DNA from 3 places in the Chromobacterium paludis genome. Region 1 is predicted to be linked to each of the others. Evidence: predicted binding sites of a transcription regulator. Region 1 holds the regulator's gene; each other region holds the start of a gene.
The links. The regulator FNR, encoded in region 1, switches genes on or off when oxygen is low (the NO sensors DNR and NnrR bind a similar motif). The targets are predictions, from matches to a motif close to TTGATNNNNATCAA.
Positions count from the first base shown of each region.

Region 2: a site for FNR is predicted at 1,909-1,922, ahead of FYK34_RS04575 (4-hydroxyproline epimerase). Genes of this name have one in related genera too.
Region 3: a site for FNR is predicted at 1,823-1,836, ahead of FYK34_RS01495 (M61 family metallopeptidase). Genes of this name have one in related genera too.

Region 1 is NZ_CP043473.1:2,707,262-2,710,537, reverse strand. Features, by position in the region: gene hemN (oxygen-independent coproporphyrinogen III oxidase) at 52-1,458, opposite strand; gene fnr (fumarate/nitrate reduction transcriptional regulator Fnr) at 1,564-2,310, shown strand; gene FYK34_RS12690 (DUF1853 family protein) at 2,359-3,276, opposite strand; gene FYK34_RS12685 (RNA methyltransferase) at 3,266-3,276, opposite strand, start outside.
Region 2 is NZ_CP043473.1:1,008,589-1,011,864, reverse strand. Features, by position in the region: gene FYK34_RS04580 (dihydrodipicolinate synthase family protein) at 1-800, opposite strand, end outside; gene FYK34_RS04575 (4-hydroxyproline epimerase) at 845-1,771, opposite strand; gene FYK34_RS04570 (AraC family transcriptional regulator) at 2,083-2,868, shown strand; gene FYK34_RS04565 (GlxA family transcriptional regulator) at 2,865-3,276, opposite strand, start outside.
Region 3 is NZ_CP043473.1:307,137-310,412, reverse strand. Features, by position in the region: gene FYK34_RS01495 (M61 family metallopeptidase) at 1-1,749, opposite strand, end outside; gene ccoN (cytochrome-c oxidase, cbb3-type subunit I) at 2,203-3,276, shown strand, end outside.

The sequences.
Region 1 (3,276 bases):
GCGAGATAGGCGAGGAAAGACCGCCTCGCGGGGGGCGCGAGGCGGCGGGATTTAGATGGTTTTGGAGTAGCGGGCGTGGGTCTGGCGCTCGCGCAGATGGCGGTCGAACAACATGGCGATGTTGCGGATCAGGAAGCGCCCCTTGGGCTCCACCATCAGGAAGTCGCCGTCGAAGGACAGCAGGCCCTGCTGTTGGAAGGCGCGGATCTGCGGCATTTCCTCGGTGAAATACTGAGCGAAGTTGATGCCGAAGATTTCCTCTATCGCCTCCACCGACAAGGCGAAGCGGCACATCAGGCCCTGGATGATGGTGCGGCGCAACAGGTCGTCGTTGTCCAGCGTGATGCCGCGCACGATGGGCAGCTTGTCCGCGTCCAGCGCCGCGTAATAGCCCTCCAGCGTCTTGTCGTTCTGGCAGTAGCTGGAGCCCACCTTGCTGATGGCGGACACGCCGAAGGCCAGCATGTCGCAGTCCGCATGCGTGGAGTAGCCCTGGAAGTTGCGTTGCAGCCGGCCCTGGCGCAGCGCCACCGCCAGTTCGTCGTCGGGCTTGGCGAAGTGGTCCATGCCGATGAACACATAGCCGGCGTCGGTCAGCATCTTCACCGCATCCTGCAGGATGTCCAGTTTGACCGAGGCGGAGGGCAGGTCCGCTTCGTGGATGCGCCGCTGCGGCATGAACACCGTGGGCAGGTGGGCGTAGTTGTACAGCGCCAGCCGGTCCGGGTTCAGCTCCAGCGCCTTTTGCAAGGTGCGCAGCATGGATTCGCGCGTTTGCAGCGGCAGGCCGTAGATCAGGTCCAGGCTCACCGACTGGATGCCGGCCTCTCGCCCGGCCTCGATCACGGCGCGGGTTTCTTCCTCGCTCTGGACGCGGTTGACGGCTTTTTGCACCGCCGGCTCGAAGTCCTGCACGCCGACGCTGATGCGGTTGAAGCCGAACTTGGCCAGCTTGAGCATGGTTTCGCGCGACACCTTGCGCGGGTCGATCTCGATCGAGTATTCGCCGTCGGGCATGAACTCGAAGTGCTCGGCCAGCATGGCCATCAATCGTTCCAGCTGCGCATCGGAGAGGAAGGTGGGCGTGCCGCCGCCGAAATGCAGCTGGATGATCTTCTCGCGGCAGCCCAGTTGCGCCGCCACCAGCTGGATTTCCTTCTCCAGGTGGTCCAGATAGATGTCCGCCTTGCTCTTGTCCTTGGTGATGATCTTGTTGCAGGCGCAGTAGAAGCAGACGGTGTTGCAAAATGGTATATGCACGTAAACCGATAAAGGCTTGCGGTTGGCGCCGATGCGGCGTTGTTGCAGGCGCAGCAGATAGTCATCATCAGAGAAATTTGATGTGAAGCGATCTGCGGTCGGGTACGATGTATACCGCGGTCCAGATCCATCCAGGCGTTCGATCAGCTCGCGATCGAACTCAAAATGGGCGGGTGAGAAGGGATGGGTGGTTTTCATGTCTCATTCAGATGGAAAAACTTCCGGTGTACTGGTAAATTTGCGGAAATCCCCCATTGTCGGCATTGACTATGGTCAACCTTTACGAGCTTGCAGCCAAATAGCATGTCTGAACACAACCACACACCCCTGCATTCTTTGAAAGTCTCCTGCTCCAGCTGCAGTCTGCGCGAGCTGTGCTTGCCTGTCGGACTGAACCGCGAGGAGATGAGCCAGCTCGACACCGTGATCCGGCAGAGCCGACGCCTGAAACGCGGCGAGTACCTGTTCCACAGCGGCGAGTCTTTCAAGTCCTTGTTCGCCGTGCGCACCGGCTTCTTCAAGACCTGTGTCGCCAGCCAGGACGGCCGCGAGCAAGTGACCGGCTTCCAGATGTCCGGCGAGCTGATGGGCCTGGACGGCATTTCCACCGGCAACCACAGCTGCGACGCCATCGCGCTGGAGGACAGCGAAGTGTGCGAACTGCCGTTCAACCGCATGGAAACGCTGAGCCGCGACATCCCCAGCCTGCAGCACCACTTCTACCGGCTGATGAGCCGCGAGATCGTGCGCGACCAAAACGTCATGCTGCTGCTGGGCAATATGAAGGCGGAGGAGCGCATCGCCGCCTTCCTGCTGAACCTGTCCGGCCGCCTGTCCAGCCGCGGCTTCGCCGCCAACGACTTCATCCTGCGCATGAGCCGCGAGGAAATCGGCAGCTTCCTGGGCCTGAAGCTGGAAACGGTCAGCCGCACGCTGTCCAAGTTCCAGCAACAAGGCTGGATCACCGTCGATCACAAGCACATCCAGCTGGTGCAACTGGACGATCTGAAAGCCTTGATTTCCGGCTGCGCCCACGCCAACGGGCACTAAGCGGGGTGGGTTGAGAAGTGAGGAAGGCAGGCCATGGCCTGCCTTTTTTCATGCCTGCGCGGCGGCGATGCGCTGCCGCAGCGCGGCCAGGCGGCCGGGGTCCGGCCAGCCGGGCGGGGTGACGAAGCCGCGCGCCGCTTCGCGCCAGACGCCGTCCGCGCCAGGCTGCAGTTCCGCCACCAGCTGCGGCGCGGCGGCGGCGGACAAGCTGTCGCGCAAGGCGTGTTCTTCCTGCGTCTCCGCCTCTGCCAAGCGGGCCGGCGCCAGCCAGCGCAATCGGGGCAGCCAGGCCCAGCGCGAATTTTCGTGCCGTCTGGGCCAGGCATCCAGCCGCGGCGCGTGCCAGCCATGGAGCTGGCCGGGCGCGAGAAGGGCCGCAGGGGCGGCGCCTGCGGGATAGAAGAACCAGCCGCAGAGGCGGGCGGCGGCGCGGCAGTTCTCGAAGCCCGGCGGCAGGACGGCCCGAGCGTTGGGATGGCGCGATAAAAGCAGCTGTGTTGTATTTTTGGTCTCTTTTAACCGCCAGGCGTCATTGATACCAGGGCCGATCAGCTCATCGGGCGAGTCGCCAACTTGCAGATAAAACTTGCTGGCGGTTTCCAGATGCCAGGGTTCGCCGTCCAGGCGCAGCAGAAAATCGAACTCTCCCACCGTGCGCCGCGCCGCATTGATGACTTTCAGGTTTTCAAAAGCCAGTTCGATATGCGATGCATGGCGAAACCAAAATGAGAATAATCGTTCCGCATATTTTCCAAGGCGGACGGCCGGCGCCCCGGCGAGCCAGGCTTCCAGCGCCGCCGGCGCGCGGTCCAGTTCGGCCAGCAGATTTGCGCCGTCCGCGCCCAGCAGGCGCTCGGGCGGCATGTCCGCGCCGCACAGCCAGGGCGGGGGAGAGGTCAGCAAAAAGGCCAGATCGCGCACCGCGGGATGCGCGTAAGGCAGGTCGCAGCCTGGCTCAGTCCGCAT
Region 2 (3,276 bases), 1.7 Mb from region 1:
AGGTGCTTGTAATACAGCACCAGGTCGCAGCCCTCGTCGAAGGAGGACAGCACGGCCAGCGCCGATTCCAGCTCGCCGGCGCGGCGGCGGGCGACGGCATCGCCCCTGGCCGCCGCCCGGCTCAATGCCACCAGGTGCAGCACTTCGCGCGGCAGCGCGTTGCCTATGCCGGTGATGGCGCCGGTGGCGTTGCAATTGACGAAGCCGTGCACCACCTGGGTATCCACCCCCACCATCAGCGTGACTTCGTCATCCTGGGAGGTGATGTGCTCGGCGGCGTAGCGCAGGTCGGCAGCGCCGCCGAACTCCTTGAAGCCGATCAGATTGGGATAGGCGCGGCGCAGCTCGAAGAACAGGTCGGCGCGGGTGGCGAAGCCATAGTAGGGGCTGTTGTAGATCACGGCCGGCAGCTTGGGCGCGGCAGCCAGAATGGCCGAGAAATGCGCCTTTTGCGCGGCCGGCGACGCGCCGCGCGACAACACGCGCGGGATCACCATCAAGCCATGCGCCCCCACCCTGGCGGCGTGGGCGGCGTGGGAAACCGCCTCGCGGGTGTTGACGGCGCCGGTGCCCACTATGGTCGGCACGCCTGCAGCCACCAGCCGCGCCACGCCCTCCTGGCGCTGGGCCTCGCTCAGCAGCGGCCAGTCGCCCATCGAGCCGCAGTACACCACCGCGCTCATGCCCAGGGACACCAGCTCCTTGCCCTTGGCCACCAGCGCGTCGAAGTCCGGCTGGCAATCGGCGGTGCACGGGGTCATCAGCGCCGGGATGCAGCCGGTGAAAATGTTATCGCTCATTGTCTTGCTCCTTGCGGCATTCATTCAGGTGAGGCGCGCGGGGTTCAGATGCCCCACGCGAAGGGGTCTTCTTCGTCGATCAATAGCGTGGCGCGGGCCGTGATATGGGCGCGGCCGGTGATATAGGGGCGGATGAAGTCGCCTTCCCGCTGGTAATGGCCGATGAAGCGGCTGCCGGTGATGCCGGCCTGCACCCAGCGCTCGCCTTCGGCCAGCTTGCCGTCAGCGGCCAGGCAGGCCAGCTTGGCGCTGGTGCCGGTGCCGCAGGGGGAACGGTCATAGGCCTTGCCGGGGCACATGACGAAGTTGCGGCTGTTTGCATGCTCATCGTCGGCAAACAACTCAAGGTGATCGATAGGCGCGCCGTCCGCGCCGGTGACGCCCTGCGCCGCCAACGCCTGCATCGTGGCGCAGCTGAACGCGCTCAGCGCCTCGACATTGTCCAGCCGCACGCTCAGGCCATGCTCGGCCACCAGGAAAAACCAATTGCCGCCCCAGGCGATGTCGCCAATCACCGTTCCATGGCCGGGCACCTCCACCGCCGCCTGCCGGCGGTAGCGATAGGACGGCACATTGCGCAGCGTCACCGCGCCGTCTTCATGCAACACGGCGCCGACCGTCCCCACCGGCGTATCTATCTTGTGCGCGCCGGGCCTTATCCATCCCAGGTAGTGCAAGGAGGCGATCAAGCCGATGGTGCCGTGGCCGCACATGCCCAGGTAGCCGGCGTTGTTGAAGAAGATCACGCCGCAGGCGGCGTCCGCCGAAACCGGCTCGCAATACAGCGCGCCCACCAGCACATCATTGCCGCGCGGCTCCAAGAGGCAGGCGCGGCGCCATTGATCGTGCCGCTCGCGCAACGCGTCGCGCTTATCCGACATGCCGCCGCCCGGCAAGGCGGGGAAGCCGCTCAATACCAGCCGGGTGGGTTCGCCACCGGTGTGGGAGTCTATGACCTCCAGTTGCCGCATCCGCTTGTCCATTCCAAACCCCGTCAAGTCCGGCCGCCCGCGCCGTTATCCCGCAGCGCGTGGATTCCATTGCCTCTCCGCGCCGCATCCCTGTTCGCTGCCACCCCGATAGCATGGCCGCGTTGCCGCCGACAATCTTGATGGCTATCATCAGTTGTCATGACGAAATCGGCATAGTTTGGGCGGCGCGGCAGCTTGGCTCGCTCAGCGGCCCGGGATCAGACAGGACGCGGCAGCAGTGGGATGGATCAGACGGCAAGGACGGAGGGCGGCCCTGCGCGGCGGCGGGCCCATCCAGAAAGGCGGGAAGGATGACGAGCACGACGGTTGAAGCCATCGCCCGCTGGCGGGAAGGACGCCAACCGGCATCGCTAGAAGACTGGCTGGCAGGCCTTGCCCCGCTGCTGCCGGTGCTGGACCTCATCCCCAACGCGGCCATCTTCATCAAGGACGCCAGGGCGCGCTATCTTTGCGCCAACCAGACGCTGGCGCAGCGCTGCGGCTTGAAGGATTTGCAGCCGCTGCTGGGCAAGACCAGCGCGGAAGTGTTTCCGGCCCAGCTGGGGCCGGTCTATACGGCGCAGGACATCAAGGTGCTGCAAGACGGCCTGGTGCTGGAAGGCCAGCTGGAGCTGCATCTGTTCAAAAGCCGGGAACCGGGCTGGTGCCTGACCTACAAATGGCCCTTGTACAACCGGCAAGACGAAATCATAGGCCTGATAGGCATTTCGCTGGATTTGCAGTCGGCCAGCAAGAGCCATCCGGCTTATAAGCGTCTGGCCGCCGTGGACGAGTTCATCCGCCGCCATTTCAGCCAGCCGGTTTCCATGGCGCAGCTCACCGGCATCGCCGGCATGTCCGCCGCGCAGCTGGAGCGCTATTGCAAAAAAGTGTTCCACCTCTCGCCGCGGCAAATGATACACAAGGCCCGGCTGGAGCACGCGCACCGGCTGCTGCAGACCGACATGGCCATCACGGACATCGCGCTGCGCTGCGGCTACACGGACCACAGCGCCTTCAGCCGCCAGTTCAAGGCCCTGACCGGGCTGACGCCGCGCCAATACCGCCAACAGCTGGATCAGGATGAGCGCCGCTAGTCGGCGCGGCCAAACCGGCGCCGGTACTCGGCCGGCGTGCATCGCAGCTCGCGGCTGAATAGCCGCCGGAACGTGCCGGCATCGTGATACCCCACCCGCTCCACAATCTCGTCCAGGCTCAAGGCGGTGCCTTCCAGCATGCGCCGCGCGCTGTCCAGCCGCAGCTGCTGCAGATATTGCAAAGGCGTTTGTCCCAGCACTTGGCCAAAGCGCCGCATCAGCGTCCGTTCGCTAGCCCCGGCCGCCTGGGCCAGGCTGGCCAGCCGGTAAGGCTGCCGTAAATTGTCCAGCAACCAGTGCTGGCAGCGCAGCACCAGCTCATCGTCATGCCCGGAAAAGTCCTGCAGGCTGGCATAAGGCGCCTGGCTGACGCGGTTGGCATCCACCAGCATCAAGCGCGCGCAGGCC
Region 3 (3,276 bases), 1.9 Mb from region 1:
GCGGCAGGTATCCGCCGGCGCCGCCCGCAGCGTCGCCTCGAAGGTCATCAGCTCATCGCGGCGGAAGGCATGCAGCTTGATCTGGTCGCCTGCGGCATAACGCGATATCTGCTTGTCCAGATCGAAGGCGCGCAGCTTGTCCACCGCCACCACCACGTCGCCGCCGGACAAGCCTGCCGCCTGGGCCGCGCCGCCGTCCAGCACCTGGGCCAGCTTGACGCCGGCGGCGTCGGCCGCGGTCTTGACGCCCAGCGTCAGCGGCGCCGGCTTGCCGGCGAAGGCGTCGACCACGCCGCCGCGGTCGGCCGCGCCCTGCGCCGCCTCGAATTGCATTTCGACGCCCTGGCTGGCCAACAGTTCGGTCAGCGGCAGCTCTGCGGTGGAACGCAGCGCCAGATCAAAGAAAGGCTGCAGCTTGAGGCCGGTGGTTTCGATGGCGATCTTTTCCCACTCGTCTTCCTGCAGGCCCTTGCCGTCCGCCAGCCATTTCTTCCACAGCGCCAGCATCACGTCGTCCAGCGATTGCTTGCCCTGGCTGTCGCGGCGGATGGTCAAGTCCAGCGCCAGCGCGGCCAGCGCGCCCTTGGTGTAGTAGCTGACGATGCTGTTGGGGCTATTTTCGTCCTGGCGGTAGTACTTGGTCCAGGCCTCGAAACTGGATTGCTCCAGCGTTTGCTTCATCCTGCCCGCGCCGCGTTGCACGCCGGTGATGGTTTCGGCCAACAGGCCCAGGTAGCGCTTCTCGTCTATCAGGCCGCAGCGCGCCAGGGTCAAATCGTCGTAATAGGAGGTGATGCCCTCGAAGGCCCACAGCAAACGGGTATGGCCCTCGCGGTTCAGGTCGTACGGCGTGAACGCCGCCGGCTTCATGCGCTTGACGTTCCAGCTGTGGAAGTATTCGTGGCTGATCAGGCCCAAGAGCTTGAGGTAGCCATCGCTGATCTCGGTCGCGCCGGGCGCCGGCAGGTCGTCGCGATTGGCCACCAGGGCGGTGGAGGCGCGATGCTCCAGGCCGCCGTAGATATCCTTGCCGACGAACAGCATGAACACATAGCGCTCGAACGGCGCGGGTTCGCCGAACAGCTGGATCTGGTATTCGCAGATTTTCTTGGTGTCGTCCGCCAGGCGCTTCAGATCGCCCTGGAAGCGGCCGGACACGACGAACTCATGCGGCACGCCGCAGGCCTTGAAGCTGACTTTCTGAAACGCGCCCATTTCCACCGGGTGGTCGATCAGCTCATCGTAGCTGGACGCCTGGTAACGGCCGAAGCCGCTCTTTTTCTTGACCTCCACGGCCGGCAGGCTGGTGGCGATTTTCCAATCCGCATAAGACTTGCCTTCCGGCGCCAGGATGTCCACGCTGCACGGCGCGTCCTCGTAGCCTTCCGCCGCCAGGAACACGCTGCTGCCATTGTAAAAGCCGCGCTCGCCGTCCAGATAAGCGCCGCGCACGGACAGATCAAATGCATAGACCGGGTAGCGCAGGGTCAGCGCGCCCTTGGCCGGATCGGCCTGCCAACGGTTTTTCTCCAGCTGGCGCACCACCACCGGCTTGCCGCCGGCTTCCGCCTGGATTTGGCCAAGGTGCTTGGAAAATTCACGTATCATATAGCTGCCGGGAATCCAGGTCGGCAGCGAAAAAATCTGGCCATTCTTCGCAGGTTGCAAAACTGTAACCGTGGCTTCGAACAGGTGGGCCTCCGGGGAAACCGGCCGCAGAGTGTAGTGGACTGGGATGGACTGGTTCATGATCGCCTGCGTGCGTTGCAAAACCTGATGATTCTAGCATTTTCGCCTGGAAAGCGGCGTCGATTGTGCCGTATTGATCCATATCAAGAGCTGTTGCCCACAGGCCAATACAATTGCATGCGTGACAATCTGGACCGTTTAACGATTGCCGTCCCCGCAGGACGACGGCAAGAACATGCTAAAACGGCCAAACCGTTCATGCGTCTGGTTTGGGTATGGTGCTTGATTTAGAATAAAGGCATTGATCTGGCTAGGAATTGGTGCTGTCGAAACCGCTGACGAACTGCTAATACAGACATCGTAAGCCTTCGATACGGATCGGCACTTGACTCAACTATGCTGTTCGGTTCCCGTGGCTTGAGCCTACCCAGTAGCAAATGGGGCTGAGGTGAAGAAGTTCAAGCCGCTACGGTTTGTTCATGTTCTGAGTTAGCAACCTTGGAGATAACCTTAATGGAAACGCAATCCACTTATAACTATAAGGTGGTGCGCCAATTTGCCATCATGACCGTAGTTTGGGGCATCGTCGGCATGTTGGTGGGCGTCGTCATCGCGGCCCAGCTGGTGTGGCCAGAGCTCAATTTCGGGCCCTGGTTCCACTTTGGCCGCCTGCGCCCCTTGCACACCAATGCGGTCATTTTCGCCTTCGGCGGCTGCGGCCTGTTCGCCACGTCCTACTATGTGGTGCAACGTACCTGTAACGTCAGGCTGATTTCCGACAAACTGGCCGCCTTCACCTTCTGGATGTGGCAGCTGATCATCGTGCTGGCCGCCATCACCCTGCCGCTAGGTTTCACCTTCGGCAAGGAATACGCCGAGCTGGAATGGCCGATCAAGCTGATGATCGCCGTCACCTGGGTGGTGTACGCCATCGTGTTCTTCGGCACCATCGCCATCCGCAAGGTCAAGCACATCTACGTGGCCAACTGGTTCTATGGCGCCTTCATCCTGGCCGTGGCCCTGCTGCACATCGTCAACTCCGCCTTCGTGCCGGTGACGCTGTGGAAGTCTTACTCGGTTTACTCCGGCGCGGTGGACGCCATGGTGCAATGGTGGTATGGCCACAACGCCGTGGGCTTCTTCCTCACCGCCGCCTTCCTCGGCATGATGTACTACTTCGTGCCCAAGCAGGCCGGCCGCCCGGTGTACTCCTACCGTCTGTCCGTGGTGCACTTCTGGGCGCTGATCTTCACCTATATGTGGGCCGGTCCGCACCACCTGCACTACACCGCCCTGCCCGACTGGACCCAGTCCGTAGGCATGGTGTTTTCCCTGATCCTGCTGGCGCCGTCCTGGGGCGGCATGATCAACGGCATCATGACCTTGTCCGGCGCCTGGCATAAGCTGCGCACCGACCCGGTGCTGAAGTTCCTGGTGGTCTCGCTGTCCTTCTACGGCATGTCCACCTTCGAAGGCCCGATGATGTCGATCAAGACCGTCAACGCGCTGTCCCACTACACCGACTGGACCATCGGCCACGTGCACTCCGGCGCGCTGGGCTGGGTGGGCTTCATCACCATCGGCTCC